One region of the Waltera acetigignens genome, then DNA from elsewhere that is predicted to be linked to it. Evidence: a T-box and tRNA genes for the amino acid it is inferred to sense, from the RefSeq annotation. Region 1 holds a T-box; the other holds one or more tRNA genes.

Region 1 (9,899 bases):
ACGGGCTGTTGCAACCATAGGTGTCAATTCATTACTTATCTTATCAATGGTCTCAGGAAACAGATTCTTCGCCATCACAGACCAGGAAGGACAACAGGATGTCAGGGCAAACTGCTGCTTACCGGTAGCAACCTCCTTCACGTAGTGTTCCGCTTCCGCCATACATCCCATGTCAGCGCCCAACGCTGTCTCATAGACATCCGCAAACCCCAATTCCTTCAACGCTGTCTTGAACATCTCAGGTGTCACCTTCGGACCGAACTGTCCGGCAAATGCAGGTGCTACCTGGGCTATGATCTTCCGTCCGGACTGCATGGCACGGATCAACTGGAAGATCTGAGACTTGTCAGCAATCGCTCCAAAGGGACAGCTTACCATACACTGACCACAGGATACACATTTTTCATTGTCGATCACGGCTCTTCCCACATGGTCAGATGTAATAGCTCCAATACCGCAGGCAGCCTTACAGGGACGCTCTTTATGGCAAATAGCATCATAAGGGCAGATCTCACGACATTTTCCGCACTTGATACATTTTTCCTGATCAATGACAGATTTCCCATTCTTCATGGAAATCGCACCCTTGGGGCAGACACTCTGGCAGGGATGTGCCAGGCACCCCATGCAGGAGCTGGTCACCTCATAACGGTTCTCCGGGCAGGCATTACAAGCCGACGGAATGACCTGCATCAGAGGGGGCTCATAATATTTTTCATCAATATTACTCTCTTCCAGTCCCTGTGTCAGATGTCCGGGATGCTCACGGTTCTCCGGGCGTAAACTCATCCCCATGGCCAGACGGATGCGCTCACGGATGATCGCTCTGTCACGATAAACGCTCTCCCAGAACTCCGACTCTTCATAGTCTACGATCTTATAAGGCAGCGCCTCCATATCATCCTTCAGATTTGTGGAATTGTAAGCCAGATTAGCCACTTCCTTAAATACCCTTCTTCTCCGCTGTCTTACCGGAGTATCGATCCCTCTCATGCTGCTCATATCATAATTACCGCCTTTTGATATTTTTTTAACACACTAACCATATTAAACCATATCATATCCATAAATGCAAGAAAAATATCAATAAAAATGGGATCTCACACCGTTTTTACGTGAAAGATCCCATCCTTAGAATTTTCTGTTATTCTTATCTTTTATTACTTCATAACGACTCTCTTGAAGTTCTTCTTACCTCTGCGGACTACCAGGCCCTCTCCATCAAACTGCTCGGGAGCGTAAGTAGTCTTTACATCGGTAACTTTCTCATCTGCTACGACAACACCGCCCTGTTCTACAGCACGTCTTGCTTCACTGCGGGATGCAGACAAACCGGATTTTACCAGAACACCGAGAATATCGATCTTACCATCCACAAAATCAGCCTCTGTCAGCTCGCTGGTAGGCATCTCTGCAGCATTGCCACCGGTAAACAGTGCTCTTGCACTCTCCTGTGCCTTTTTTGCTTCTTCTTCGCCATGTACGAGATTGGTCAGTTCGTATGCCAGAATCTCCTTCGCCTGATTCAGCTGGCTGCCTTCCCATTTGTCCATCTCATCGATCTGCTCTAAGGGCAGGAAGGTCAGCATTCGCAGGCACTTCAGAACATCGGCATCTGCTACGTTTCTCCAGTACTGGTAGAACTCGAAGGGAGTGGTCTTGTTGGGATCCAGCCATACGGCACCCTTCTGGGTCTTACCCATCTTCTTACCCTCGGAATTTAACAGCAGGGTGATGGTCATGGCATAAGCATCCTTACCCAGCTTTCTGCGGATCAGCTCGGTGCCTCCTAACATGTTGCTCCACTGATCATCACCACCGAACTGCATGTTGCAGCCGTATTTCTGGTATAAGGTCAGGAAGTCAAAGCTCTGCATGATCATGTAGTTGAACTCTAAAAAGCTTAAGCCCTTCTCCATTCTCTGCTTGTAGCACTCTGCGGTCAGCATACGGTTAACACTGAAGTGTGCTCCCACATCTCTTAACAGTTCCACATAGTTCAGATTCAGCAGCCAGTCCGCATTATTGACCATCAGTGCCTTACCGTCGCCAAAATCAATAAAACGGCTCATCTGCTTCTTGAAGCAGTCTACGTTATGCTGGATCGTCTCCTTGGTCATCATGGTACGCATGTCACTTCTGCCGGAAGGATCACCAATCATTGCAGTACCACCGCCGATCAGAGCAATCGGCTTGTTGCCTGCCATCTGCATTCTCTTCATCAGGCACAGTGCCATGAAATGTCCCACATGAAGGCTGTCTGCGGTAGGATCAAAGCCGATGTAGAAGGTAGCCTTTCCGTTATTGATCAGTTCCTTGATCTCCTCTTCATCTGTCAGCTGTGCCAGCAGTCCTCTTGCTTTTAATTCGTCAAATACTGTCATTTTCTCTTCTCCTTTTTGGGTTCTTTTTACTCTGTATACCTTTTTTACATTTTGGGGGAATCGGCTCCAAAGGCACTAAAAAAGCCCGCCCCTTTTTCAAAAGGACGAGCTTAATCACTCGTGTTACCACCTAATGTTCCCGCCAGACTCACATCTGACAGCTCAGTAAGTATCTATCAATACTTCGGCCGATATCGGTGCCTGCCGTCCTGATCTACTTGTTCGGGATCCTCTGATAAAATCTACTGATCCTTCTCTTTCCACCGGCTGCTCCGGGATGTATTCCTGCTCTGCTTCTGTGCGCCTCTCACCGACCGGCTGCTCTCTGTCAGAAGTGGAGGAACAGTACTTCTTCCCTTCATCGCATTCTTCTTATCCTATGTTTGCGCTAAACATGACCTTATTATAGCCAGTCTGCGTTTTTCTGTCAACACTTAAAATTTTGCTGCTGGCAGGAGCCGCCTCCGGGTCTATTCTTCCGGCCAGGGCAGATGGGATACTTCCAGCTTCTTATCACGAAGCATCAGTTCCTTCACCGCCTGATCCGCAGACTTGCCGTCAAACAGCACTTCGTTCACCTGTTCAATGATAGGCAGCTGCACATCGTATTTTTTCGAAAGCTCCATGGCAGCCTTGGCGGAATACACGCCCTCTACCACCATCTGTACTTCCTTCATGGCTTCCTCGTAGGTCTTTCCCTGTCCGATGAGGATACCGGCACGACGGTTACGGGAATGCATGCTGGCGCAGGTCACGATCAGATCTCCGATACCGGTCAGACCGCAGAAGGTCTCAAAATTACCACCCATGGCAGTACCAAGTCTTGCGATTTCGGTAATGCCTCTGGTGATCAGCGCAGCCTTCGTATTATCTCCGTAGCCCAGTCCGTCTGCGATACCGGCAGCCAGTGCCACTACATTTTTCAGTGCACCGCCCAGCTCAATTCCCAGTACATCGGGGCTGGTATAGACACGGAACACTTCGTTCATGAACAGATTCTGCACATATTCCGCGCAGCTTTTGCTCTTAGAACCCGCTACGATCGTTGTAGGAATCCCGCGGCTGACTTCCTCCGCGTGGGTCGGTCCGGACAGTACCGCTACCTGTGCCTGCGGAATCTCATCTTCGATGATCTGCGCCTGGGTCATCAGGGTATGCTCCTCGATTCCCTTGGAGACACTGACAATTTTCTGTCCCTGTGCCACCAGCGGGCTGATGCGGTGTGCTGTGCTTCTGGTATAAGAGCTTGCCACTGCCATGACCAACAGGTCCTTGCCCTCGATGGCCTGTTTATCATCCGTCGTAAAGATCATATCCTCCGGAAGCTTTACTCCCGGCAGCATCTTATGCTCGTGATTCTCCTGAAGCATCTGAATCTCTGCGGGAACCGCAGACCATACCGTCACCTCATGTCCGTTTTTATGTAATACCACTGACAGGCCGATGCCCCAGCTTCCGCCACCCAATATACATACTTTTGCCATAGCTTATTTGTCCTCCCCTGAGATTTCTGTCTGCGCTTCGGCTGATTTCTTATTCTTGAACAGATAAGTCTTCCTCTCGTTCCCGTGGATCAGACGCACGATATTCTGTCTGTGTTTCCAGTATGCCATGACTGTTAAAAATGCGGTGATGGCGTACATTTCATATAGCTGTGACTGCGGCATGGTGCCGAACAGCCCCGTCTGTCCGCAGACCACCATCTGGATCATAAATCCTGCATATACCAATAATGATCCCAGAGACACATAATGGGTGGTCAGGAAGGTTCCGAAGAACAATACCACGCCCATCACGATAAAATAAGGATGGAACGACAGGATCAGTCCTGCTGTGGCAGCGATTCCTTTTCCTCCCTTGAATCCCATGTAAAACGGGAAGTTATGTCCGATGATGGCTCCTGCACCGGTGTACAGGCACAGCAGATAAATATTCTCCGGATGTCCGGTAGTGAACAATGCCTTGGTGATGCATACGGCAACGATACACTTTAAGCAGTCTCCCGCCAGTACGATCAGTCCTGCCTTGGTTCCCAGCACTCTCAGAGCATTGGTGGTACCGGCATTGCCACTTCCGTACTTACGGATATCGATTCCCTTTGCCTTTCCGTAAAAGTATGCGGTCTGAAACAGGCCGAACACATAACCGATGAGTAAACAGATAACACGTTCCATTATTGATCTTTTTCCTTTCGTTCTCTGATGATAAACCGGAGGGGCGTCCCCTTGAAACCAAAGGTCTCCCGGATCTGATTCTCAATATATCTGGTATAGGAGAAATGCATCAGCTCCTTATCATTTACGAAAATAACAAAGGTAGGGGGTTTTACCGCCACCTGAGTAATGTAGTACAGACGAAGTCTCTTACCCTTGTCGGAAGGTGGCTGCTGCATGGCCACGGCCTCTGCCATGATCTCATTCAGCACACCGGTAGCCACACGCATGGCGTGATTCTCACTGACGATATCGATAGTCTCGAACAGCTTGGGCAGTCTCTGTCCTGTTTTCGCAGAGACGAACAGAAGCTCTGCATAGGGCATGAAGGATAAGGTATTACGCACCTTTTCGGTAAATTTATAAATGGTCTTGTCATCCTTTTCGATAGCATCCCATTTGTTCACCACGATGATCGTAGCCTTTCCTCTCTCATGGGCGATTCCGGCGATCTTCGCATCCTGCTCCGTAACACCTTCCTCTGCATCGATCATCAGTACCACCACCTCGGCACGCTCTACGGCACTGACGGTACGGACGATCATATAACGCTCCAGTTCTTCCTTGATCTTGTTCTTCCGGCGAAGACCGGCAGTATCAATGAAGACATATTCTTTGCCGTTATAAGTGATCTCGGTATCCACCGCATCTCTGGTGGTACCCGCGATATCAGAAACGATCAGACGGTTCTCACCCAGCAGTTTGTTGATCAGGGAAGACTTGCCGACATTGGGCTTTCCGACGATGGCCACACGGGTGCGGTCATCCTCTTCTTCCTCTGCCTGTTCCTTATCAAAATATTCCGTTACGGCCTCCAGCATGTCACCGATTCCCAGACGATTCACCGCAGAGATCGGATGGGGATCGCCAATACCCAGATTGTAGAATTCGTAGACATCCGCCATATACTTCTGGAAGCTGTCCACCTTATTGACCACCAGTACCACGGGCTTGTGGGAACGGCGCAGCATGTCTGCCACCTTGGAATCCGCATCCACCAGTCCCTGCTTTACATCCACCAGGAAAATGATCACGTCTGCAGTCTCCATAGCGATCTCTGCCTGTTCCCGCATCTGGGACAGGATCACGTCCTTGCTGTCCGGCTCGATACCTCCGGTGTCGATCAGGGTAAATGTCATATCCAGCCAGTGGATATCCGCATAGATACGGTCTCTGGTAATACCGGGTGTATCTTTCACAATAGATATATTTTCGCCAGCCAGTGCATTGAACAGGGTGGACTTACCGACATTCGGGCGTCCCACCACCGCAACGATGGGCTTGGTTTTTCTCTTTGCCATAATTTCCTCCGTTTCTTATTTACCATCTTAAAATCTATTCAGATGCATCTTCTCCAAGCAGGGCATCCACAAGATCATATCCGCTTGATTTTACAATATTCACGGGCACTTGTAAAGCCCCCTCCACGTCTGCCAGCGTATAATCATCCAGGAACAGATCCGCTCCGCTTCTGAGTACATTCCGGGGAAGATACAATGCTTCTCCCAGATTTTTGTCCTTTAACTGCTTTACGATATCCTGTCCCGTCAGAAGTCCGGACACCGTGATCAGCTCTCCGAAAAATTCATTGATGACCTCATAGACATGTATCTGCAGGCCGGGGTATTCCGACATCATTTCTTCCGACATCTTCTTTAAATAAGGAAACGCCAGTCTTCCCGTAGCCAGAGAGATCTCTCTGGTGCCTTCCCAGGATGGCTTTTTTCCCGCTTCCTTTTCTGCGGTACGCCTCTTCAGTCCGTCGTGGAATTCATCCAATAGCAGGCGGATCATTCCAACACCGTTCTCCAACTGCAGATATCCGTCGTAACGTTCCTCTTCCGGCACCTCTCTGCCCGCCAGAATGTACCATTCATCACTGGCCTGGATAAAGTGTGTCCCATATTTTTCCATGCAGATCTTCTGGTATTTCTCGATCAGATCAATGATCTCACCAGCATCCTGCGCATTAAACGGCTCTAACGGATATAATCCCTCCCGGTACCTGGATAATCCTACCGGCACCACCGAGACACTTTCCACATTTGGCAGATATTCCATCAGCTTCCGGATGCTGTATTCCAGTTCCTTGCCATCGTTTACACCCTTGCAGAGTACGATCTGTCCGTTCATCCGGATTCCGGCTTCATTCAGGATATCCACCTTTTTCAGTGCCTCCCCGGCGAAACGGTTATTCAGCATCTTACAACGCAGATCCGGGTTCATGGTCTGGAAGGAAATATTGATGGGCGACAGATGATATCTGCAGATTCTGTCGATATCATGGTCTGACATATTTGTCAGTGTCACATAATTTCCTTGCAAAAAAGACAGACGGGAATCGTCATCCTTAAAATACAGGGTATCCCGCATGCCCTTCGGCATCTGATCGATAAAGCAGAAAATGCATTTGTTATGGCAATGACGGTATTCGTCCATCAGACCGTTCTCAAATTCGATGCCCATATCCTCATCAAATTCCTTGTCGATCTCTAAGAGCCACTGCTCTCCGTCCGGCTTCTCTACCAGCATCTCAATATAAGTATCCTGTGTCAGAAACTGATAATCAAAAATGTCTTCGATCTCTGTATTATCTATGGCCAGTACTTTATCTCCGGGAGCGATCTCCAGTTCCTCCGCGATGCTTCCCGGCTTTACTGTTTTTACAATATGTTCTTTTTTCTTCATTCTAATTCACCTAACCATCTTTCTCCTATCCATTGTACAAGAAATTCCTTGACGTGTCACTAGCATAATGTTATAAATTAATTGTTATATTCAGAATAGTTCCGCAAAATTAAGCATCGAAGATGCGCTTTTGCGAAGGAAGATCTGCATATTTTTACGAACAATAAAGCTCGTCCAGGAGGGACATCATGCCTAATTTACACGAACTGGAAAATGCCATGCCCGTGGCTCCTTTGAAGATCATCGCTCTGCCTTCCGCAGAAAAAATGGGACGCCGCATCAATGACTACATGGTAGAATTCCGTAAGAGTATCCATAATGACAAAGTGAAAAACGATCCTGCCTTTCACGGCTATATCGAGAGCAACTATCTCGTAGACGTGGATGTGCCCCGTTTCGGAAGCGGTGAAGCCAAAGCGCAGATCAGCGAGACCATCCGCGGTAAGGATCTGTTCATTCTCACCGATGTATGCAATCATAGTATTACTTACAACATGAACGGCTATACCAACCACATGTCTCCTGATGACCACTACCAGGATCTGAAGCGTGTCATCGCCGCCTGCAACGGCAAGGCCAGACGTATCAACGTCATCATGCCTTTCCTCTATGAAGGCAGACAGCATCGCCGCAGCGGCAGAGAATCCCTGGACTGTGCTTATGCACTGGAAGAGTTACGGGATATGGGAATTGATAACTTTATCACTTTTGATGCCCATGATCCCAGAGTACAGAACTCCACTCCGCTGAATGGATTTGATAATTTTACCACCCCTTACCAGTTCATCAAGTCCTTGTTAAATTCCGAGGACGATATGATCGTGGACAAGGATCATCTGTTAGTCATCAGCCCGGATGAAGGAGCTCTGGATCGTGCCATTTATTTTGCCAGCGTTCTGGGTGTCGATACTGGTATGTTCTACAAGAGACGTGACTATTCCACCATCGTCAACGGCAAGAACCCTATCGTTGCTCACGAATTCTTAGGTGACAATATTGAAGGTAAGGATATCATCATCATCGATGACATGATCTCCTCCGGTGGAAGTATGCTGGATACTGCAAAACAGTTAAAGGCCATGAAAGCCAGATGCGTATATATCTGCTGTACTTTCGGCTTGTTCACCGACGGTCTGAAGAATTTCGACGCTGCTTACGAGCATGGTGATTTCGATAAGGTCATTACTACGAACCTTACCTATCTGCCGCCTGAGATCTACACCAGACCTTATTTCGTGGAAGCCGATATGAGCAAGTTCATTGCTTCCCTGATCGACTTTATGAACCATGACGCTTCTCTGTCCAATGTCATGGCTACCACCGAAAAGATCCACGGTATTGTAGAAGCCTACAACAATCGTACGGAAATGAGCGAATTTCATTTTTAATTTCCAACAGATCTGACAACGCATAAAAAAACGCAGAAGCCGTTATGGTTTCTGCGTTTTTCAGTTATATTGCTTATTTCAGTATTTCTTATTTCGCCATTTCTAAACCTCTTTCGACACGGTCTCCTTCAGCTGCTCAGTGGCGGGTTCTTCCGGCTTATGGTATTCCGGGAAATCCAATATAATCTTAAACAGATCTCCATCCAGCTGAATCTGGAATTCTCCGTGCTGTGCCTTGGTCAGATTTTTCGCAATATACAGACCCAGACCACTTCCCTCGGTAGTACGGGAAGCATCTCCCCGGATAAATCTCTCTGACAGTTCCTCACCCTTGAGATTCATGGGCCGGTCGGAAATATTTTTCAGAGAAGCGATGACTCTTCCGTCCTTTACCTGCATCTCCAGATAGACTCTGGTTCCCTCCAGGGCATACTTGCAGATATTCTGAAACAGATTTTCAATGATTCTCCACATCCTGCGGCTGTCGGCATAGATCATGCCGGCCACATCATTTCCGTCAAAGATCACCTGCAGCTTTTTCTCTTCCATTCTGTCGGAGAATTCTCCCACTGCCTGATTCAGCAGTTCCGTCAGGTTCAACTGTTCCAGATTCAGCACAATGTTACCGGAGGAGATTTTCGAAGCCTCCACCAGATCATCCGTCAACTGTTTCAGTCTCTGGGATTTGCTGTCCAGCACCTCAATATAGCTTCTGGCCGGTTCTTCCGTGATCTTTAGGCGTTTCAACAGATCCACATAATTGATAATGGAAGTCAGCGGTGTCTTAATATCATGGGAGACATTGGTGATCAGATCCGATTTCATCTGCTCATCCTTCATGCTGGTGCTTACCGCCTTGCGGATACCCTCTCCGATGTTATTGACTGCATCCGCCATCTCACGGTTGTCCCCATGAAGAGATTCCACATCCAGCTTATAATCCACTTCTCCATCACGGATCCTGCGGATTCCTTCCACGATATCGATCTGCTCCGCTTTTTGCTTGAACCTTAGTACCCCCACAATGCCGTCCAACACAATAGCCCCCAGTGCCGGAAGCACCCACAGAGCGCTTTTTCCCCGTAGCAGATAAGCTCCGAAAATTCCTGCCAGATTCACCAGTAGAAACAGATTATACGGGATCAGTGAGCTGATGGCGGAATTTCTGTGGGAAACCACAAAATGTACCGCCTTACCGAAGCTTGTGACGATCCAGTGCAGGAAAC
Region 2 (9,899 bases), on a different contig from region 1:
TTCAGCATGATGTCCGACCGCGTACTGTGGGGGGATGAGGCGTTTTCTGCGAATACGGCCCACAAGGATGTGGATGGCATTTTGCAGGTATTGTATTACTGGGACAATCATCCGCCACTGTATTATTACTGGCTGAAATTATTCGGGACCCTGTTCGGATATAAGGTACCGGTATTCCACCTGGCCTCTCTGGTGCCCTTCGTGATCGGGATCGTACTGGCACTGACCGTTGTGCGGAAACATTTCGGAATGCTTGCGGCAACATTTTTTGTGATGATCTCCGGTCTGGGACAGGCGTGTCTGGAGTACAATCTGGAAGTCCGCATGTATGCGCTGGCTTTCCTGTGTGTAATGGGTTGCTTCTATTGTTCCTACAGAGTCATTGCTGACGGCAGCAGGAAGACCTGGGCAGGCATGGTGCTGTGGGCACTGGCAGCAGCGTATTCTCACTATTATGCACTGGTGGCTGTAGGCATTATGATGTTTTTCACCGGAGTGGCCGTATGGATCAAATACCGTGGGAAAACATGGATAAAGGGTGTTCTGGCCATCGTAGCATTTTTCATAGGTTATGCACCCTGGCTATATTTCTTCTATGCCGGCTTGAAAAATGTCAGCAGAGGCTGGTGGATGACAGAGATCCTGGGACTGGACCAGAGTCTGGAGATCGTTATGGGCGGCAGAGGGATGAATGGTATCGTATTCCCGCTGGTGATTCTGTTTCTGGTGGTGACCCTGGCAGTGGATTCTTCTGTATTCTCTGTGGAAAAAGACGGAGTACATATGCAGAAGCCTTCTGTGAGAAACTGGTCTGACAAGACATATGCCATGGCAGTGGGAGCCTGCACAATCCTTGGAACTTTGGCATTTGCTTATTTGTTAAGTGTTGTTATGGCACCGATGCTGGCACAGAGATATCTGTATCCGTTAAGCGCGGTGGCAATCGTCATGCTGGCGGTGGGCAGCAGCCGTGTGCTGGAACTGGCTGCAGAGCTGGAGAAGAAGTCCTGGAAGGGCCTGGAGGCTGTAAGCAGAATTGTGCTGGCGGTATTGCTGGTAGTATTATTCGGCCTGGGAATTCAGAACTATCGGGAATGCTATGACAGCTATGAACAGCAGAAGGTGGAGACCGAAAAGACACTGGATCTGATCGGTACCCCCGATGAGGATGTAAATATGGTCACGAATGGTGTAAAACATCTGGGTTGGACCGTGCTGTATTATTACTATCCGGATAATGAAATCGTGAACGGAGATTACAACCAGGCGGATTCCGACAGGTTCTGGTATTTTACACCGACCGAACTTGGCGCAGATGCCATCGCCGGATTGCAGCAGGATGGATATCAGGTAACCGATTACGGACTGATGCAACTGTCGCAGTATCCTTTCTATTTATATTATATTGAAGCAGTTCAGCCTGCGTCATTCGCAAAGTTGCGTTAGCACGCTTTTTCGTCACTTCGTGACTACTTTTGCTCATAGATTGGCGCTCTGCTCATAGGATGACAGAATTGACGCTTTGTGTGCGAGCACCCAATCGTCGCTTCTGTCATCCTATGGCTGAACTTTTACACTAAAATAATAAAAACATCTTGCAATTTGTGTGAACATATGCTACAATTTCACATTGTTAAGGCACTCTTGCCTGACATGGATGGATTCCCGAGTGGCCAAAGGGGACAGACTGTAAATCTGCTGCAATTTGCTTCGGTGGTTCGAATCCACCTCCATCCATTCGCACATTTATATAAATGTGTGATGCGTCCGCTGGTGTGGCGGAATAGGCAGACGCAAGGGACTTAAAATCCCTCGGGGGCAACTCCGTGCCGGTTCAAGTCCGGCCACCAGCATACTTAATTAGTGAGAGGAACACGGTAGAAATGCCGTGTTTCTCTTATTTTTTATTGTGAATGATAAAAAGAAGGAATATAATTGTATACAAATAACAGTAATATATTCTCAAGACGAAGGGGTGACAGTATGCTGACAAATACAATGAAAGAGGATTTGCCCCAAGGGGTAGTAGATCTTTTTTCGGATAGTATTTTGGCAATCATATTGTACGGATCTGTCGCCAGAAATGATAATACGGATGAGAGTGATATTGATATTGTAATTATCATAAAAAATGAAATGGATGATGCAACAAAGGAACAGTTCATTCATTGGTCAGCGGAATTAGATCTTCGATATGACAGAGTATTTTCTATCATTGATATTCAGGAAGAAAACATGGAGAAATGGCGAAATGTTTTGCCGTTTTATCAGAATATACAGAAGGAGGGGATAATTCTTTGGAAAGCAGAATAACAATTCCTTTTACACTTCATGGAATAGAAGAAAATCTCACCGTAGAATACACGCAAGGTACAGATCCCAGGGAAATTGGCTATGATGCCCTTCAGGGATTTCCGATAGACAAAATATGTTGCATAGGTTATCCGGTAATGCATGGTTACTTTGAACACATGAATGCGACCGGTTATCGGAGATCCTGTGGATTTATTCAATTCGTGGAAAGAATTGAAAATTATGGGGAAAACAGAGAGCTTTCCATAGATGTCAGTGATGAAAATCTGGGAAAAGGGAATCCATATTTTGCGTATGGTTATCCGGCAGAAATATTTGATGCTCCCTGTTGTAATTTGGCTGGGTGTAGACACTTGAAATGGACAGCTTATACCTATCTAGTAGATCTGCCCTCTCGAATGAATGGCAATAAACTGAAATTCCTGGGCGGATACTCATGGGGATATGAAGAGGATGAGAACGGTCCACAGAGATTACTACCGCTAGAGATATTGACGGAAAATGACTGGGAAAAGCATGCAACGGAAAAAGGAATATTAACGATATTCCCAATAAAAGGAGGCTGTACTGCTAAGTTATGAAGAATAGATATAAACAAAAACTGATATTCGTTATTGCAATTTTATGTTTGAGCTTAGTAAGCTGTAAAAGTAAAACAGAGCCAATTAATAATATTGCATCATGGACGCCAGATGATGGTTGGACAATAAATGAAATTGATATTAGGGATCTGTGGCGAATGTGGAATGGGAGACAACAGTATGAATTATTATATCAGTGATCTGCATCTATTTCATGAAGCATCCATAGGATTCGATGGACGCCCGTTCCGGAATCTGGAGGAAATGCACGCAGAGATCGTAAGAAAATGGAACAGCAAAGTAACTAACGGAGATACCGTATACATTCTGGGTGATATGAGCATGCGCGGTAAGAACGAGGATCTGATCGCTCTGGTGGCAATCCTGAAGGGAAAAAAGGTCCTGATCCGGGGCAATCATGATGATGTGTCCGATCTTAGATACCGGCAGTTGTTCCAGGAAGTCTGCGATTATAGGGAGATCCGGGATTCTGTAGGCGGTAAGAGTTATGAACTGGTGCTGTGCCATTACCCTATTTTCAGCTGGAAGCATATGAGCCGCGGCACGATTCTACTCTACGGGCATACCCACAACAGCCCGTAAGATATGTATTTTCAGAAATGTCTGGAAGGAATGAAAGACAACGAATGCCGACATACCGGTGACAGTCACGTACAGGCATATAATGTGGGCTGTATGAAGCCGTGGATGGACTATGAACCGAGAAGTCTGCAGGAAATTATAAAATAAAAAGCTTTGAAAGAAAAATCGAGCAGGGGAACCGGCTCGATTTTTTGCAACCCTAGATTTGATGAAAGATCTGAAAAAAATATGTGCTATGATGGCAGTGCAACATGAATCACAGACCATTAGGAAAGGATGAAGAAACAGATGCAGTTACGTGAAATGATAGACAAGTATCCGCAACAGTATATCGCGGTGGCCTATACGAAAAAAGGTATCGACAACCTGATCGAGACAGCAACGGTTTTAAAAGTGTACCCGACCTTGCTGGATGCCTATGATAATCTGTCGGAGATCAAAGCATACAAAAAGAGATACTCCGATTTTGACATTGTATACGGAGACTATGAAGACTATGTATCCACAAGGCGCAAAGTTGTGATGACAAAGACGGATGAAAGACTTACCCAGGAGGAAATCGACAAATTGCTGGCAATGATAGATCACTAAAGGAATACCGATGATCTGCAGGCGGAGATTGCCACAGAAAAATCTGCAATATGCATTTTTATGCGCGATTATGTCAGAGGCGAAAAGGGAAAATGACAATATTTGATTATCTGAAAAAGAATTGTGAAGTGGCGATATATACGGATGAATACGGGAATACCTATATGGAGACGAAGGAATGGGAGTATGAAAAAATTATTTCCGGAGCCATAGAAATCAGCAATAAAGCAGACGATGCTATTGTCTGGCTGATACCGAAAGAAGTTTATGAAAAGCATTCGGAAATTGAGATCGCTATTGCCGGGGATGAGTCAGTCGATCCCGTTCGAAATGTCCGCAGGCCCTATTACCGGATGAGAGGAGTACCCGTAACGGCAGAGCAGGCATTTGATATTATCCGAAGGACGGACAGATTTTTAAATTTTTACGTGAGTGCTGTTCGCAGCCATGAAGATTATATCGGATGTATGAATTTTGAGAACTGTCTCATTCAGAAGAATCATTATCCCACGGGATATGGCTGGATTCGTGCGGATGGAACGATTGGGGCGAATGCGACTACGCAAAAATACCCCACGGTCAGGGAATTTATCGAAGAATGGTATAAACTGCTCTATGCATTTCCTTATCTGAATCTGATCATTGCGGTTACGGGGTGGAACGAAGGACCCTGGGGTGACGAAACGGTATCGGAGGAGGAATTTTGCAAAGAGGTTGCCGTTGGGATATATGTCCATGACAGGAAAATAGAGATCCTGAATCCGCCAAATACCATAGCAAAGTATAAGGAATATAATAAACGCTACGGAACACCGCCTGAGAAATTCGAGCGGGAGTATTACGAGAAGCATAAGTACGAGAGGTATAAGACCGAACAGGCGAATCCGGCGTATTTGAGAAAGTGCATCGAAGCCTATGGGCTGGATGCGGATAAAATCTTGAAAAGGGGATAAGAAAAATGAATAATCCATTTATTGATGTATTTTGTCCACATTGTGGAGAATTTGTGAACCCAATCTATGAAGGGGACTGCCCTAATTGCGGAGAATATATAGGATCTGACGACAATGAGGAATGGGATGACGGGAGTGATGGAGACGGATATTATTTTCATACCTGAACAAAAAACAGCAGATCCCGCCAGATGATCTGCTGCTTTTTCTGTGTATATGAGCGTGAAAAACACACTTCTATCAGAATTTTTCAGCGAAGCTCTTGTAATACTCGTCAAAAAACTCGTTAACCTTTTCCATGATCTTCTTCATAATATTCACCCTTAACCTTTCCAAGACAAATGAACTGTTGACTTTGTTGTTACGCTTAAGGGGTCAGGCCTGACTTCCTTTTGATGATTATAATTTACCATATTGCGCTTATAATGTGAAATACATATAATAGAAGTATAATAATACCTAAAAGGTATAATAAAAGAAAATACAACATGTTACAAAATAGAAAGATTAAGCTGGTTTTTGGAAAAAGCATGGAAGGAGGATGCTGGAAAGATGGAATTGCGGCATATCCGATATTTCAAGGCAGTGGCGGAGGAGAAAAGCTTCACGAAAGCCGCGGAGCAGCTGGCGATCGCGCAGCCGCCCCTGAGCCGTCAGATTCAGGATCTGGAAGCGGAACTGGGTACGACATTGTTCCTTCGGACGCCCCATAAAGTATCCCTGACAGAAGAGGGAGAGCTTTTTCTGCAATATGCCAATCAGATCCTGGATCTGGTAAATCGCTCCGAAGAGGATGTCAGAGAGCGGAAGGAAGGCTTGCAGGGGACGTTGTACATTGCTTCGGTAGAGGGCTGTGGCCCTCGCCTTTTTGCGGAATGGATCGCTGGATTTCAGCAGAGACATCCTCATGTACAGTACAATCTGTGGAACGGCAACACAGATGATGTGAATAACCGCGTAACGAAGGGATTGTGTGAGATTGCCATGATCACGGCCCCTTATAACACAGAGGAATTCCACGTGCTGCCGGTGTATGAAGAACCCTGGGTGGCAGTGATCCCCAAGGGACATGCATTGTATTCCTGGGAAAATGATCCGGTGAAGCCCTCGGAGTTGTTGCCCTATGATCTGTTGATTCCCTCCAGAGAATCCAGAAAAGGTGAAATCGATAAATGGTTCGATGGCACAGGGCATGCTCCGGTGATCCGGGGAAGGATCGCACATATGATGAATGCCTACGAACTGAGCCTCCACGGCGTCGGCATCTCGATCTATCCGGCATCGATTTCCTCCCTGATCCGAGACAAGGACGTCTGCGTGCGGCCGGTGGAGCATCCGAATGCCCATGCGGATTATGCTTTGATCTGGAATAAAAATCATACCCTGTCCCATGTGGCGGAAGAGTTTATCAAATATGTAGAGAGCATTGAGGAACGTAACAGCGTGGAATAGAGGATCTGTGGAAGGAGTCCGGGCGCTGAGCAACGGCAGGCATAAACACAATATACAACCATACACATAAGAAACAAGGGAGAACAGGCATGAACATTACAGTATATCTGGGAGCAAATGAAGGAAAAGATCCGTCATTGAAAACGGCGGTGCGGGAACTCGGCACCTGGATCGGAGAGAGCGGCAGCCGCCTGATCTACGGAGGCTCCAAGTCAGGACTCATGGGAGAACTGGCAGAGAGCGTACTGCAGGCAGGCGGAGAAGTCATCGGCGTGGAGCCACAGTTTTTCATTGATATGGAATACCAGTATGATGAGATCACGGAGCTGATCGTCACGAAGGATATGACAGAACGGAAGACGAAGATGATCGAACTGGGGGATGTATTTATTGCCTTTCCGGGAGGAACCGGCACGCTGGAAGAGATCGCAGAGGTGATGTCCAAGGTGTCTCTGAAGCATTTGACTGCGCCCTGTATCCTCTATAACCTCAATGATTATTATGACGGATTACAGACATTGCTGCGGCATATGACAGAGATGGGGCTGTCCTCCCCGGAGAGACAGGAAGGAATCTATTTTGCAAAGGATCTGTCTGAAATCCGTGAGATTATAAAAAATCAGCGGAGCAATGTAACGATCGCTCCGCCGGAGAATACACAAGGTATGGGAAATCACTTAGGTTAACAGGTCGAAGCCCATTACTACCAGACCCAGGATCACGAGAATCACACCGGTGACACGGTTCAGAGTCTTGGGTGTGGCCTTGTTGGCGAACAGTGCGGCAATCCGGGCCCAGATCAGGGTAAAGATGACGCACAGGATCCATACGGTCCAGTCGGGCATGCCCCCGATGGCAAAATGGGAAACTGCACCGGTCAGAGCGGTAAAAGCCATAATAAAGACGCTGGTTCCCACAGCAGTTTTCAGCTCATAGCCCAGAACAGAAGTCAGGATCAACAGCATCATCATGCCGCCGCCGGCACCGACGAAACCGCAGATAAAGCCGATCAGCATACCGCATACCAGAGACTGAATGGCTCTTTTTTTCGCGGAGACGCCCTGCATGGCTTCTTTGGTGGTCATTACGGGCCGGACGATGAATTTGATACCTAACAGGAAAGTCATGAACACGGAGAAATTCCCCATGGTAGCGGAAGGCACCAGGCTGGATACGTAGCTGCCTACGACGGTGAATACCAGCACACTTCCCATCATGATCAGGCCGTTTTTGACATCAATATTTTTATTTTTCGCATAGGTATAAGCGGATACGGCACTGGCCAGAACGTCCGAGGACAGCGCAATGCCGACGGCCAGATACGGATCCATGCCGAGGAAAGTGATCAGCATGGGACTGATGACGGCAGCAGCGCTCATTCCGGCAAATCCGGTGCCCAGGCCGGCTCCCATGCCGGCGAAAAAAGTGACAAGAATCGTGATTAAAATCTGCATTTATTTATCTCCTTTCAGGATATTGTCCATATTTCTCTCCATGACATGAAGCATGTGGAAAAAGATCTCTTTGCTTGTCTCATCGGTGCCATCTAGCAGAGTATCTTTGAAAATGCTCTGTATCATGCGGCCTTTTTCGATGACATCCTGTGCTTTCTCCGTGCAGAACAGCAGAGTCTTCCGACGGTCATCCGGAGCCTCTCTGCGTTCCAGGTACCCCTCGCACACCAGCTTGTCCACATTGACGGACACCAGATTCGCCTTGATCCGGCGGATCTCCACGACATCACTGGCAGTGTGGTATTCCGGATTATTGCCGAAGAACATGAGAATATCAAAAGCTGTCTGTGGCAGCTTTAACTGCTGGCACAGAGGTTTGCACATGGCGTTGTAAGCCAGATTGAATTTTTGTACGAATTCGATATCAGTATTCATCCGAAGGCCTCCTTACTTAGTATTATACAAAGTGTAATTACTGAAATTACAAAAGTGAATATTTCAAATTTGAAATAATTGCTATATTGCATAGTATTACAGATAGTTTTCGAAGTCAATCATAAGATATTTTATTTCATAAAAAATTTATATTCATTATACTATCGTAAACATCATTTCGATATGTTATAATTTATTTGATGCAAGGGTGCATTCAGAGACTGTGGGCATACAGAAGAAAGTGTCGGGAGGAGACATGAGTATCAATACATATGATGAACAGAAATTCTGGGAGGAAATGGATATCCTGTTTCCGGATATTGTAAAAGCCATTACTTCTCTGGCGAAAAAGTCCTACATATCCATAACCAATCTGCGGAACGGCGTGACATGGTGGTCCGAGAAGACGATGGAATATTTTGGTATGCAGGAGAACTATACCATCTGCGGACAAGAAAAATCAAAAAGATCGATTCATCCGGATGATCTGGAGGATTTCCGGAGGGGATTCCAGGAGAGAGTTGCCGGGAAAAATATGGACGAGCCCTGGGAGTACCGGGTGCGTGACGGAAGCACCTACAACCGGATCAGCGCCAGGGCGAAAATGCTGAATGATAAGGATGGAAAGCCTTTTGTGATCGTAATACGATATAACAACTACGGTATTTCCGACGAGGTGGACGCGACCACCGGATTGCATACGGAACCTGCGCTGGACCGGGAGATCAGGGAATTCCTGGAGGAAAGCGGACAGGGGACTCTGCTGAAGATCGGACTGGATCAGTTCAGTCATATCAATGTTATGTACGGTGCCGCTTTTTCGGATAAGATTCTGAACTGTGCGGCACAGGAGCTGTTGCGCCTGTTAAAGGGAAAAGGATATGTATACCGGCTTTCCGGTGCGAAGTTTGTGATCAGTTTTAAAAAGGTATCCAAAGCGGAACTGCAGCAGATATACGATGAGATCGTAGAAACTTTTGAGAATACAGAGGTAGAAGGCAAAAAGATCCCTCTGAAGGTATCTGCCGGCGCAATATTTATGGAACCTTATATGAAGGAGACAAATGCGGTCCGCAGCCGGCTGACCTACGCGTTGAACCATTCCCGGCTTGAGCATCATGGAGAGCTGGTGATTTTTAATGATGAGGTCTGTGGCAGTGACGAGAACCAGTTTGAGCTGATCGGTGTGATCCATCAGTGTGCTACGCATAACTTTGAAGGCTTCCGGATGTTCTATCAGCCGATTGCCGATACGAAGACCGGCAAGATCCGGGGAATGGAAGCGCTGCTCCGATGGGAACTGGAGCCTTACGGGATGGTGTCCCCCGGTGTGTTCATGGAGTGGCTGGAACAGGATCCTTGTATTTTTGATCTGGGGAACTGGATTCTGCGGACAGCACTTACGGATGTACAGAAGCTGCGCAAGGAGACAGAAGGCTTTTTCGTCAATGTCAATGTGGCGGCGGCACAGCTGGAGCGCAGAGAGTTCCGCAGTGCTGTCATGAATATTTTAAAAG

What was found. The T-box of region 1 lies ahead of tyrS (tyrosine--tRNA ligase). A T-box ahead of a tRNA ligase gene usually reads a tRNA of that ligase, here a tRNA-Tyr.
Region 2: it encodes a tRNA-Tyr, which carries the amino acid that the T-box ahead of tyrS (tyrosine--tRNA ligase) is inferred to sense. The anticodon was not compared.

Annotation. Positions count from the first base shown of each region.
Region 1 is NZ_JAOQJO010000013.1:122,205-132,103, forward strand. Features, by position in the region: gene OCV96_RS12980 (4Fe-4S dicluster domain-containing protein) at 1-993, opposite strand, end outside; gene tyrS (tyrosine--tRNA ligase) at 1,161-2,384, opposite strand; T-box leader at 2,482-2,755, opposite strand; gene OCV96_RS12990 (NAD(P)H-dependent glycerol-3-phosphate dehydrogenase) at 2,855-3,868, opposite strand; gene plsY (glycerol-3-phosphate 1-O-acyltransferase PlsY) at 3,872-4,558, opposite strand; gene der (ribosome biogenesis GTPase Der) at 4,558-5,898, opposite strand; gene OCV96_RS13005 (DUF512 domain-containing protein) at 5,933-7,285, opposite strand; gene OCV96_RS13010 (ribose-phosphate pyrophosphokinase) at 7,474-8,673, shown strand; gene OCV96_RS13015 (sensor histidine kinase) at 8,776-9,899, opposite strand, start outside.
Region 2 is NZ_JAOQJO010000017.1:13,852-23,750, reverse strand. Features, by position in the region: gene OCV96_RS15040 (glycosyltransferase family 39 protein) at 1-1,446, shown strand, start outside; tRNA gene OCV96_RS15035 (tRNA-Tyr) at 1,656-1,737, shown strand; tRNA gene OCV96_RS15030 (tRNA-Leu) at 1,770-1,853, shown strand; gene OCV96_RS15025 (nucleotidyltransferase family protein) at 1,984-2,313, shown strand; gene OCV96_RS15020 (hypothetical protein) at 2,298-2,894, shown strand; gene OCV96_RS15015 (metallophosphoesterase) at 3,024-3,497, shown strand; gene OCV96_RS15010 (hypothetical protein) at 3,501-3,644, shown strand; gene OCV96_RS15005 (hypothetical protein) at 3,786-4,088, shown strand; gene OCV96_RS15000 (hypothetical protein) at 4,181-5,041, shown strand; gene OCV96_RS14995 (hypothetical protein) at 5,047-5,208, shown strand; gene OCV96_RS14990 (LysR family transcriptional regulator) at 5,594-6,493, shown strand; gene OCV96_RS14985 (LOG family protein) at 6,583-7,179, shown strand; gene OCV96_RS14980 (sulfite exporter TauE/SafE family protein) at 7,171-7,947, opposite strand; gene OCV96_RS14975 (MarR family winged helix-turn-helix transcriptional regulator) at 7,948-8,382, opposite strand; gene OCV96_RS14970 (EAL domain-containing protein) at 8,639-9,899, shown strand, end outside.